3 regions of the Pseudonocardia sediminis genome follow, and region 1 is predicted to be linked to each of the others. Evidence: riboswitches for the same ligand, from Rfam matches in the RefSeq annotation. Region 1 holds a riboswitch; each other region holds the start of a gene.

The links. Region 1 has a riboswitch for cobalamin ahead of metE (5-methyltetrahydropteroyltriglutamate--homocysteine S-methyltransferase). Riboswitches for the same ligand answer to the same signal wherever they lie in the genome.
Region 2: another riboswitch for cobalamin. It lies ahead of cobN (cobaltochelatase subunit CobN); the one in region 1 lies ahead of metE (5-methyltetrahydropteroyltriglutamate--homocysteine S-methyltransferase).
Region 3: another riboswitch for cobalamin. It lies ahead of EV383_RS09710 (hypothetical protein); the one in region 1 lies ahead of metE (5-methyltetrahydropteroyltriglutamate--homocysteine S-methyltransferase).

The regions. Positions count from the first base shown of each region.
Region 1 covers NZ_SHKL01000001.1:4,322,059-4,325,325, forward strand. Annotated here, with positions in the region: gene metE (5-methyltetrahydropteroyltriglutamate--homocysteine S-methyltransferase) at 1-1,720, opposite strand, end outside; cobalamin riboswitch at 1,876-2,084, opposite strand; gene EV383_RS20030 (molybdopterin oxidoreductase family protein) at 2,150-3,267, opposite strand, start outside.
Region 2 covers NZ_SHKL01000001.1:2,389,934-2,393,200, forward strand. Annotated here, with positions in the region: gene EV383_RS11195 (C40 family peptidase) at 1-755, opposite strand, end outside; cobalamin riboswitch at 871-1,050, shown strand; gene cobN (cobaltochelatase subunit CobN) at 1,174-3,267, shown strand, end outside.
Region 3 covers NZ_SHKL01000001.1:2,057,293-2,060,559, reverse strand. Annotated here, with positions in the region: gene EV383_RS09720 (FecCD family ABC transporter permease) at 1-238, shown strand, start outside; gene EV383_RS09715 (FecCD family ABC transporter permease) at 235-1,317, shown strand; gene EV383_RS09710 (hypothetical protein) at 1,324-1,773, opposite strand; cobalamin riboswitch at 1,840-2,041, opposite strand; gene EV383_RS09705 (MarR family winged helix-turn-helix transcriptional regulator) at 2,102-2,587, opposite strand; gene EV383_RS09700 (Dps family protein) at 2,728-3,267, shown strand, end outside.

The sequences.
Region 1 (3,267 bases):
TCGTCACCGGGCCGGTGAGCATGCCCTTGACCGGCTTGTCCGACAGCGACTGTGCGTACCTCGCCCACTCCACCGTGATCGGCTCCGGCCGGGAGACGTCGGAGTGGAGGATCGGCGGGCGCACGCAGCGCGACCCGTAGGACTGCACCCAGCCGTGCTCGGTGGTGGCGAAGCCGTCCAGGTTCTCGGCGAAGTACTGGACCATGTCGTTGCGCTCGGGCTCGCCGTGCACCAGCACGTCGAGGCCGATCTTCTCCTGCAGCGCGACGACGCGTTCGATCTCCGCGCGCATCCGCTCGGTGTAGGCGGCGTCGTCGAGTCGCCCGGCCCGGTGCGCCGCCCGGTCGGCGCGGATCGCACCGGTCTGCGGGAACGAGCCGATCGTCGTCGTCGGGATCTCGGGCAGTCCCAGGGCCGCCCGCTGGGCCGCGGCGCGGGCCCCGGCGTCGCCGCGCCGGTAGTGGTCCTCGCCGAGCTCGACGAGACGCCGCCGGACGTCGGCGTCCCGGCCGCTCGCCGCAGCGACACCGGCCCGGACGGCGCGGGCGGCCTCGAGCTCGGAGCGGACCGCGCCCGGGCCCTCGTGCAGGGCACGGGCGAGCAGGACGACCTCGTCGACCTTCTGGTTCGCGAACGCGAGCCGGTCGACGACGTCCGCGGTGAGCCCGGTCTCGGCCTCGACGTCGTAGGGGACGTGCAGCAGCGAGCAGGAGGTGCTGATCTCCACCCGGCCCACCGCGCCCTGCAGCACGGTCGCCTTGCCGAGCGCGGCGTCGAGGTCGGTGCGCCAGACGTTGCGCCCGTCGACGACCCCGGCCAGCACCGTCTTGCCGAGCAGCGCGGGGATCCCGGACACCGACTCCAGGTCGGCGGCCCCGGCCACCAGGTCGAGACCGATCGCGTCCACCGCGGTGCGGGCCAGCACCGGCAGGGCCGGGCCGAGCTCACCGAAGTAGCTCGCGACGAGCAGCCGCGGGCGCGACGGTGCCGCGGAGAGCCGGTCGTAGACCTTCCCCAGCAGCGCGATCTCCTCCGGCGTCCGGTCGGCGGCGAACGCGGGCTCGTCGAGCTGCACCCACTCCGCTCCGGCCGCGGCCAGCTCGGCGAGCAGGTCGACGTAGACCTCCACCAGCGGCCCGACCAGGTCGAGCGGCCGGAAGCCCTCCGGGGCCTCCTCCGCGGGCTTGGCCAGCAGCAGGAACGTCAGCGGCCCGATCAGCACCGGACGGGTCCGCACACCGGCGTCCGCGGCCTCGCGGAACTCCTCGACCGCCTTGCGGTCGGTGGGGGCGAGCCGCGTCCTCGGGCCCAGCTCGGGGACCAGGTAGTGGTAGTTCGTGTCGAACCACTTGGTCATCTCGCACGCCGGGATCCCCTCCCGGCCGCGGGCCATCGCGAACAGCAGGTCGAGGCGGTCCTCGGACCCGGCGATGCCGGCGAACCGCTCCGGGACCGCACCGACGGCCAGCGCCGTGTCGAGCATCTGGTCGTAGTAGGAGAACGTGTTCGACGGCACCGAGCCCAGACCCGCGTCGCGCAGGCCCGTCCAGGTGTCGCGGCGCAGCCCGGCGGCGGTCCCGCGCAGGGTGTCGCGGTCGATCGTCCCGGCCCAGTAGCCCTCGGTGGCGCGCTTGAGCTCCCGGTCCGGTCCGATCCGGGGGTATCCGATCACGGTGCTGCCCAGGTCGGTCCGGGCGCGGGTGGATGGTGCTGAGGTCACGGCTCTCTCCTCGCGAGCGCGGTGGAGGACCCGCGGTCGTGCACGAGGAGGCACGTCCGACACCCGGCGGCCGTCACCGGAGGGGTCTCCGGCGGGCACGGCGCGGCCCGGGTTCCGCACGGCCCACCCGCGAGGCCACGGATCCGCGCGCACCGGCGGTGCACGCACCGGCGGCAGGTCTTCGGACTCGTGGGCGTCGTGCTCGTTCCTACCGGCCGTCGCTTCCCAGGGAGTTCCCAGTGCTCGTGACGGCGGTCGTTCCCACTCACCGCTGCGGGGCAGTCCCGGAGTCACACCGGGTTCCCTCTTGCCTCGCGCCGTGGCCCGCAGGGCCGCGACGCGAACCGTCGGCACGGCCGACTGTAGGGCCATCCGGCCGCGGCGCAACCGGACGTGTGCCCCCTGTCACGTCCGGTCGCGCCGGGGTGTTCAGCGCAGCGCGGGGCGCGGGCCGGTGTTGGGGGTGTGCTCCGGGGTCGGCGGCGCGGGCGGCGGTTCCGCGACGCGGATCTGCTCCCGGGTCGCGCTGTCGGTCCCGCCCCGGGTCGCCGGGACGCCGCGACGGTCGGCCGGGGCCGAGGCCGTCGTGGTCGGTGCCGGCGACGGCCCGTCGGCGACGTCGATCCGGGTCACCCGCGCCGAGCCGATCTTGAACAGCGGCTGCTTCGAGACCGGGTCCCACGCCGAGAGCGTCGTCTCGTTGGCCGCGTGCCCGGTCGGGGTGCGCCCGTCGCCGTCGTCCCACCAGCCGTAGTGGAACGGGAGGAACACCACCCCGTCGCGGCCGCGCCCGACCCGGGCCGGGACCTCGACGGCGCCGCGGCGCGTCTGGACCCGCACCCGGTCGCCCTCACCGACGCCGAGCAGTGCGGCGTCGGCGACCGAGAGCTCCGCCCAGCCGTCCGGTGCCGCGCGGTTGAGCTGCGGCGAGCGTCCGGTCTTGGTGCGGGTGTGGAACTGGTAGGCGGTCCGGCCGGTGGTGAGCGCGAACGGGAAGTCCGGGTCCGGTGACTCGGGCGGCGCGACGTGCTCGCACGCCCGCAGGAAGGCCCGGCCGTGCGGCGGCGAGGCGAGGTAGTCCTGCCGCGACACGGCCTCGCCGGTGACCAGGTCGTGGCCGTAGGTCTCGCAGACGTCGGGGTCGGTGGCGAACACCCCGTCGGCGTAGAGCCGGTTCACCCCCGCCGGCTGCTCGTCGGTGCACGGCCACGGGATCCCGCTGCCGCCGCGCAGCGCGTCGTAGGACAGCCCCGAGTAGTCGCAGAGCCGCCCGCGGCTGCACTCGCGCCAGGCGTCGAACGCGCCCTCCGGCGTGGACCAGCCGATCAGCGGGGCGCCGTCGCGGTCGCGGAAGTCCATCCGGGTGCCGTAGTCGAGAAAGATGTCGAGGTCGCTGCGCGCCTCACCGGGTGGCTCGACGGCCTTCTCCGACAGGTGCACGACCCGGTTGACGTTGGTGAACGTGCCCTGCTTCTCGCCCCACATCGCGGCCGGCAGGACGACGTCGGCGAACTGCGCGGTCTCGGTCAGGAACCCGTCCTGCACGA
Region 2 (3,267 bases), 1.9 Mb from region 1:
CCGGCGAGCCCGGAGCAGTCCAGGCCGTACCCGGCGCGACCGCCCCACAGGTACGGCCGTCCGAGGAAACCGCGCGCGGTGGCGACCAGGTCCGCGCCGGTCGGTGACGGAGCGGCCTCGCCGTCGGCGACGACCGTCACCGCGCTCGCGGCGACCCAGCGCACCCCGTCCGACGGCGTCGCGACGAGCACCGCGCCGTCCCGGGAGTCGAGGACGGGCAGGCGGGTGTTCGCGCTGACCTCGGTCGCCCGCCGGGTCAGCGCAAGATCCTCGTGGAGCCAGGTGAGCGGCGCCGACACGACGGCGGTCGGTCTGTCCGCGGTCAGCGCGGCGAACCCGGCGGAGTCGGTGAGCTGGGCGTCGGGGATCCAGCCGGGGTAGCCGGCCGCGTTCTTCGGGGTGGGCTGGCCGGGCACCGCGACCTGCGTCCAGCCGCCGCGGCGGTCGAGCACCTCGACGTGCCGGCCGTAGAGCGCCTGGGTCTGGGTGCGGTTCGACGACGTCAGGTCGAGCTTCTGGGCGGTGGTCATCGCGGCGAGCCAGCCCGGTACGTCGGACGGGTTCGCCAGCGCGGGCCGGTCGACCGGGCGCGGGGAGTCCGGCGAGGTCCAGACGGTGGCCACCGCGACGTCGACGACGGTGGAGGACGACGGCGGTGACGTCGGGACGGACGCCTCGGCGGTCGTCACCGGGATCAGGGCCAGGGCCAGGGCCGGCGCCAGCACGGACGCCACGGAACGCAGAGATCGGAGCACGGAACGTCCTTCGCGGGGGAGACCCCGATCGTCGGCGATCACGAGCGATCCGGACAAGACGGACCACCCGACCGAACGCGTGACGACGGCGACCTCTCCCACCCTCGCTTGACGCGGTGCGCCCGCGTTGCGGACAGTGTTGCCACACCTTCATACGGCGGGCGGGAACAGGAAGCCGGTGCGAATCCGGCGCGGTCCCGCCACTGTCACCGGGGAGCGGACCCCACCTCACGGCCACGGACCCACGGGTCCGGAAGGCCGGGGCGAGCGCCGATCCGGGAGCCAGGACACTGCCCTGCCCGCCGCCCGTGCGCTCACCTGCGCTCGGGCCGACCGACCCGGGACGCGGATCCCGAGGAAGGCTCACCGCCGTGCGCCTCGCCCTGTCCTGCCCTGCCGTCACCGGGGGAGCAGCCGCATGATCCTGCTGCTCTCGACCTCGGACACCGACCTCCTCTCGGCGCGGGCCTCCGGCGCGGACTACCTGCCCAAGAACCCGAACTTCGTGCCGCTCGACGACCTGCGGACGATGGCGACCGACGCCGACGTCGTCGTGATCCGGGTGCTCGGCGGCTACCGGTACTTCGAGCAGGGCCTGGACATGCTCCGCGGGCTCGACACCCCGCTGGTCGCGCTCGGCGGGGAGATGGCCCCGGACGCGGAGATGATGGAGCTCTCCAGCGTCCCGGCCGGCGTCGCGGCGGAGTCGCACACCTACCTCGCGCAGGGCGGGCCGGCGAACCTCGCCCAGCTGCACGCGTTCCTCTCCGACACCGTGCTGCTCACCGGTGAGGGCTTCGCCCCGCCGGAGGAGCTGCCGCAGTGGGGGCTCCTCGAGCGGGAGGCGACCCGGCAGGACGGGCCGACCGTCGCCGTCCTCTACTACCGCGCCCAGCAGCTGGCCGGGAACACCCACTACGTCGCCGCGCTGTGCGACGCGATCGAGAACGCCGGCGCGAACCCGCTGCCGATCTTCTGCGCGTCGCTGCGCCAGGCCCCCGGCGCGCTGCTGGAGCGGCTGCGCGAGGCCGACGCCATGGTCGTCACCGTGCTCGCGGCCGGCGGCACCCGACCCGCCGCCGCACAGGCCGGAGGCGACGACGAGGAGTGGGACGTCGCCGAGCTCGCCGCGCTCGACGTCCCGATCCTGCAGGGGCTGTGCCTGACGTCGTCGCGGGCGATGTGGTCGGAGAACGATGACGGCCTGTCCCCGCTCGACGTCGCCACCCAGGTCGCGGTGCCCGAGTTCGACGGCCGGCTGATCACCGTCCCGTTCTCGTTCAAGGAGATCGACGCCGACGGGCTCGCCACCTACGTGCCCGACCCCGAGCGCGCCGCCCGCGTCGCCGGGATCGCCGTGCGGCACGCGAACCTGCGGCGGATCCCGAACGCGGACAAGAAGATCGTGCTGATGCTCTCTGCGTACCCGACGAAGCACGCGCGGATCGGCAACGCGGTCGGCCTCGACACCCCGGCCAGCACCGTCGCACTGCTCCGCGCCATGGACGCCGCCGGCTACGACATCGGCGACTTCCCCGGCGTCGAGAACGGCGACGGCGACGCGCTGGTGCACGCGCTGATCGAGGCCGGCGGGCAGGACCCGGACTGGCTGACCGAGCAGAAGCTGGCCCACAACCCGGTCCGGATCTCCGCGGCGTCCTACCGGCGCTGGTTCGACACGCTGCCCGACGACTTCCGCGCGGGCGTCGAGGAGGCGTGGGGCCCGGCTCCCGGCGACCAGTACGTCGACCGCAGCCACGACCCCGAGGGCGAGATCGTCGTCGCGGCCCTGCGTTCGGGCAACGTGACGCTGATCGTGCAGCCCCCGCGCGGGTTCGGCGAGAACCCGATCGCGATCTACCACGACCCGGCCCTGGCGCCGTCGCACCACTACCTGGGCGCCTACCGCTGGCTGGCCGCCCCCGTCGCCGACGGCGGCTTCGGCGCCGACGCCGTGGTGCACATCGGCAAGCACGGCAACCTGGAGTGGCTGCCGGGCAAGACGCTGGGCATGTCCGCATCCTGCGGGACCGACGCCGCGCTCGGCGACCTGCCGCTGATCTACCCGTTCCTGGTCAACGACCCCGGCGAGGGCACCCAGGCCAAGCGTCGCGCGCACGCCACGCTGATCGACCACCTGATCCCGCCGATGGCCCGCGCCGAGGCCTACGGCGACATCTCCCGGCTCGAGCAGCTCCTCGACGAGCACGCGAACATCTCCGCGCTCGACCCGGTGAAGCTGCCCGCGATCCGCCAGCAGATCTGGACGCTGATGCAGGCGGCGAAGCTCGACCACGACCTCGGCCTGGAGGAGCGCCCGCACGAGGCCGAGTTCGACGACTTCCTCCTCAACGTCGACGGCTGGCTCTGCGAGATCAAGGACGTCCAGATCCGCGACGGGCTGCACGTGCTCGCCGCCGCGCCGGAGGGCGGGCCGCGGGTCGAGCTGGTCCTGGCGATGCTGCGCGCCCGTCAGATGTGGGGCGGCGAGAAGACCGTCCCCGGTCTGCGG
Region 3 (3,267 bases), 2.3 Mb from region 1:
GCCGATCGCGTTCGTCGGTCTGATCGTGCCGCACGTCTGCCGCGCCGTCACCGGGCCGGACCAGCGCTGGCTGGTGCCCGCGTCCGGGCTGGCGGGCGCGGTGCTGCTGCTGACCGCGGACGTCATCGGGCGGGTCGTGGTGCGCCCCGGAGAGCTGGAGGTCGGGATCGTGCTCGCTCTGGTCGGCGCGCCGTTCTTCGTCGCGCTGGTGCGGCGACGGCGGATGGCGTCGCTGTGAGCGCCCCGGCTCCCGCCGCGTCCGCCGTGACCGTGGCGGGACGCCCCGCGCTGCGCTGGCGCGGCCTGTCCGGGGTCTGGCGCCCGCGGATGCTGGCGGTGACCGCGGCCGGGCTCGTGCTGCTGGTGCTGGCCGTCGCGGTGAACGTCGGGCGCGGCGACTTCCCCATCCCGCTGGGCGACGTGCTGGCCGCGCTGGCCGGGGGCGGCACCCGCGGGCAGCAGTTCGTCGTCTGGCAGCTGCGGCTGCCCCGGTCGCTGACCGGGGCGCTGGTCGGGGCCGCGCTCGGGATCGGCGGGGCGATCACCCAGACCGTCGCCCGCAACCCGCTGGCCAGCCCGGACATCCTCGGCGTCACCGCAGGCGCCGGCACCGCGGCGGTGGTGGTGATCGTCCTCGGCGGCGGTTCGTCCACCGTCGCGCTGTCCGCGGCCGGGCTGCCGCTCGCCTCGCTGGCCGGCGGGCTGCTCACCGCCGGGCTGGTCTACGGCCTGGCGTGGCGGCGCGGCATCGACGGCTACCGCCTCGTGCTGGTCGGGGTGGGGGTGGGGGCGGCCGCGACGGCGGTGACGTCCTGGCTGCTCATCGCCGCCCGGATCGGTGACGCCGCCCGCGCCACGGTGTGGCTCACCGGCAGCCTCAACGCCCGCGGCTGGGAGAACGTCGTCCCGGTGTCGATCGCGCTGCTGGTGCTGGTGCCGGTCGCGCTGCTGCTGGCGTTCGGGCTCGGCGCGCTGCAGTTCGGCGACGACACCGCGACCGCCCTCGGCGTGCGGGTGAACGTGGCACGGTCCGCGCTGATCGTGCTGGCCGTCGCGCTGACGGCGGTGGCCACCGCCAGCGCCGGCCCGATCGCGTTCGTCGCGCTGGTCGTGCCGCAGATCTGCCTGCGGCTGGTCGGGGCGCCGCGCCCGCCGCTGCTCGCCTCCGCCGTCTACGGCGGGCTGCTGGTGGTGGTCTCCGACCTGATCGCGCGCACCGTGCTCCCCGCGGAGCTTCCGGTCGGGATCGTCACCGCCGCGATCGGCGCCCCGTACCTGATCTGGCTGCTGGTCCGCGGGCGGTCCGCCCGCGTCTGAGCGGGGTCAGGACCCGAGCGGCACCCGGCGCGGGGGCAGCAGCGCGACCGCGCCGGTGTCCCGGACCCGGATCCCGGGAGCCGTGTGCCGCAGGCCGTCCAGCGCGGCGGTCATGGCGGTGTCGGCGGACGGCGGCCCGGCCGTCACCAGCACCGCGACCCGCCCCGGGGCGCCGTCGAGCACCTCGGCGATCCGCCGTGCCGCCTCGCCCGGGCGGACCGGCTCGACCCGCCAGGCCTCGACGTAGAACAGCACCGTCGACTCGGGATCGGCGCCGGGCCCGGCCGGACCGGTGAACACGACGTCGGCCGCGGCGAGCAGGTCGGCGGCCCGCTCGGGGCCGGACGGCCCGGCGTCGGAGGATCCGCCGTCGGAGGATCCGGCCGGACCGGTCGCGCCGAGCACGACGAGCGTGCCCGCGCGGGCAGGGGTGGTAGCAGGACCGTCGCCGGTCATCGTGGCCTCCTCGAGGGTCCGCGCCCTCTGCCGTCGGATCCGCGGCTCCGCGGGCCTCGCGCCCACCGATACCGCGCGACGACGGCCAGTCTCCTGGCTTCCCGGATCCGCACGGCCCGGTCTTCCCACCGGTGGGTACCGGCAGTGACCGTCCACGACGTCCCGTCCCCGGAGGAACGGGGCCGCGGTGGGACGTGCTCCCCGATGACAGTGGCGGGACCGCGCCGGATTCGCACCGGCTTCCTGCACCGTCGTCGCCGACGACATCACCACGGCGGGGCGCGGTGGTCAACCCGGACCCGGTCCCGACCGGCCTACCGGCGCAACGTCACAGCGGGGTCGGTGCGACCGCCCACTCCGTCTCCGGGATCTCCCCGGCCGCGGCGGCGAACGACCGCAGGGCCTCCACGACGGCGAGACGGCCGCTCTCGGGCATCGCGCCGAGCAGGGTGCCGAGCTCCTTGCGGCGGCGGCCGGTGACGTCACGCACCAGGTCCTCCCCCGCCCTGGTCAGCGCGACCCCGACGGCCCGCCGGTCGTCGTCGGACCGCTCGCGGTCGATCAGGCCCTTCGCCACCAGGCGGTCGCACATCCGGGTCGCGGTGGACGGGGTCACCGACAGCGAGGCGGCCAGGTCCGCGGGACGGCGGGCCCCGTACTGGGCGAGCACGACCAGCGTCCGGTACTGCGGCAACGTGACGTCCTCGTCGACCGCCGCCACCGACCGCGCGGCGACCGCCAGCAGCGCACGGCTGGCCGTCATCACGGCGTCGACGAGGGCGTCCCCGTCGGGCGGGGCGGGCGATGGGCTCACCCGTCGATGGTCGCACTCGGTAATCGGCTTCGCACGACTCGCGTGCATGACCGGCCGCGGGCGGGGTAGGCGGGAAGTCCGACGGTCACGGCCGGACGACGTCCGTCCCGTGACCCGCCATCACTTCGAGAGGACACCACGTGTCGACCGACACCGTCCAGTACACCGTTCCCGGCATCGAGCGCGACCAGGCCGGTGAGGTCGTCCGCATCCTGCAGGACCGCCTCAACGCCCTCAACGACCTCGCGCTGACGCTCAAGCACGTCCACTGGAACGTCGTGGGCCCGCACTTCATCGCCGTGCACACCATGCTCGACCCGCAGGTCGACGGCGTGCGCGAGATGGTCGACGCCGTCGCCGAGCGCATCGCGACCCTCGGCGGCTCGCCGACCGGCACGCCCGGCGCCCTCGTCGCCGCCCGCAGCTGGGACGACTACTCGATCGGCCGCGGCGCCGCGATCAAGCACCTGGGCGCGCTCGACCTCGTCTACTCCGGCGTCGTCGGCGACCACCGGGCCGCGATCGACAGCACCGGCAAGATCGACCACGTGACCGAGGACATGCTGACCGGGCAGTCGGCGGACCTCGAGCAGTACCAGTGGTTCGTCCGCGCGCACCTGGAGAGCGCCGACGGCACGCTGAGCCAGGCCGGGGCCTCCACCGAGAACGACGCCGCCGCG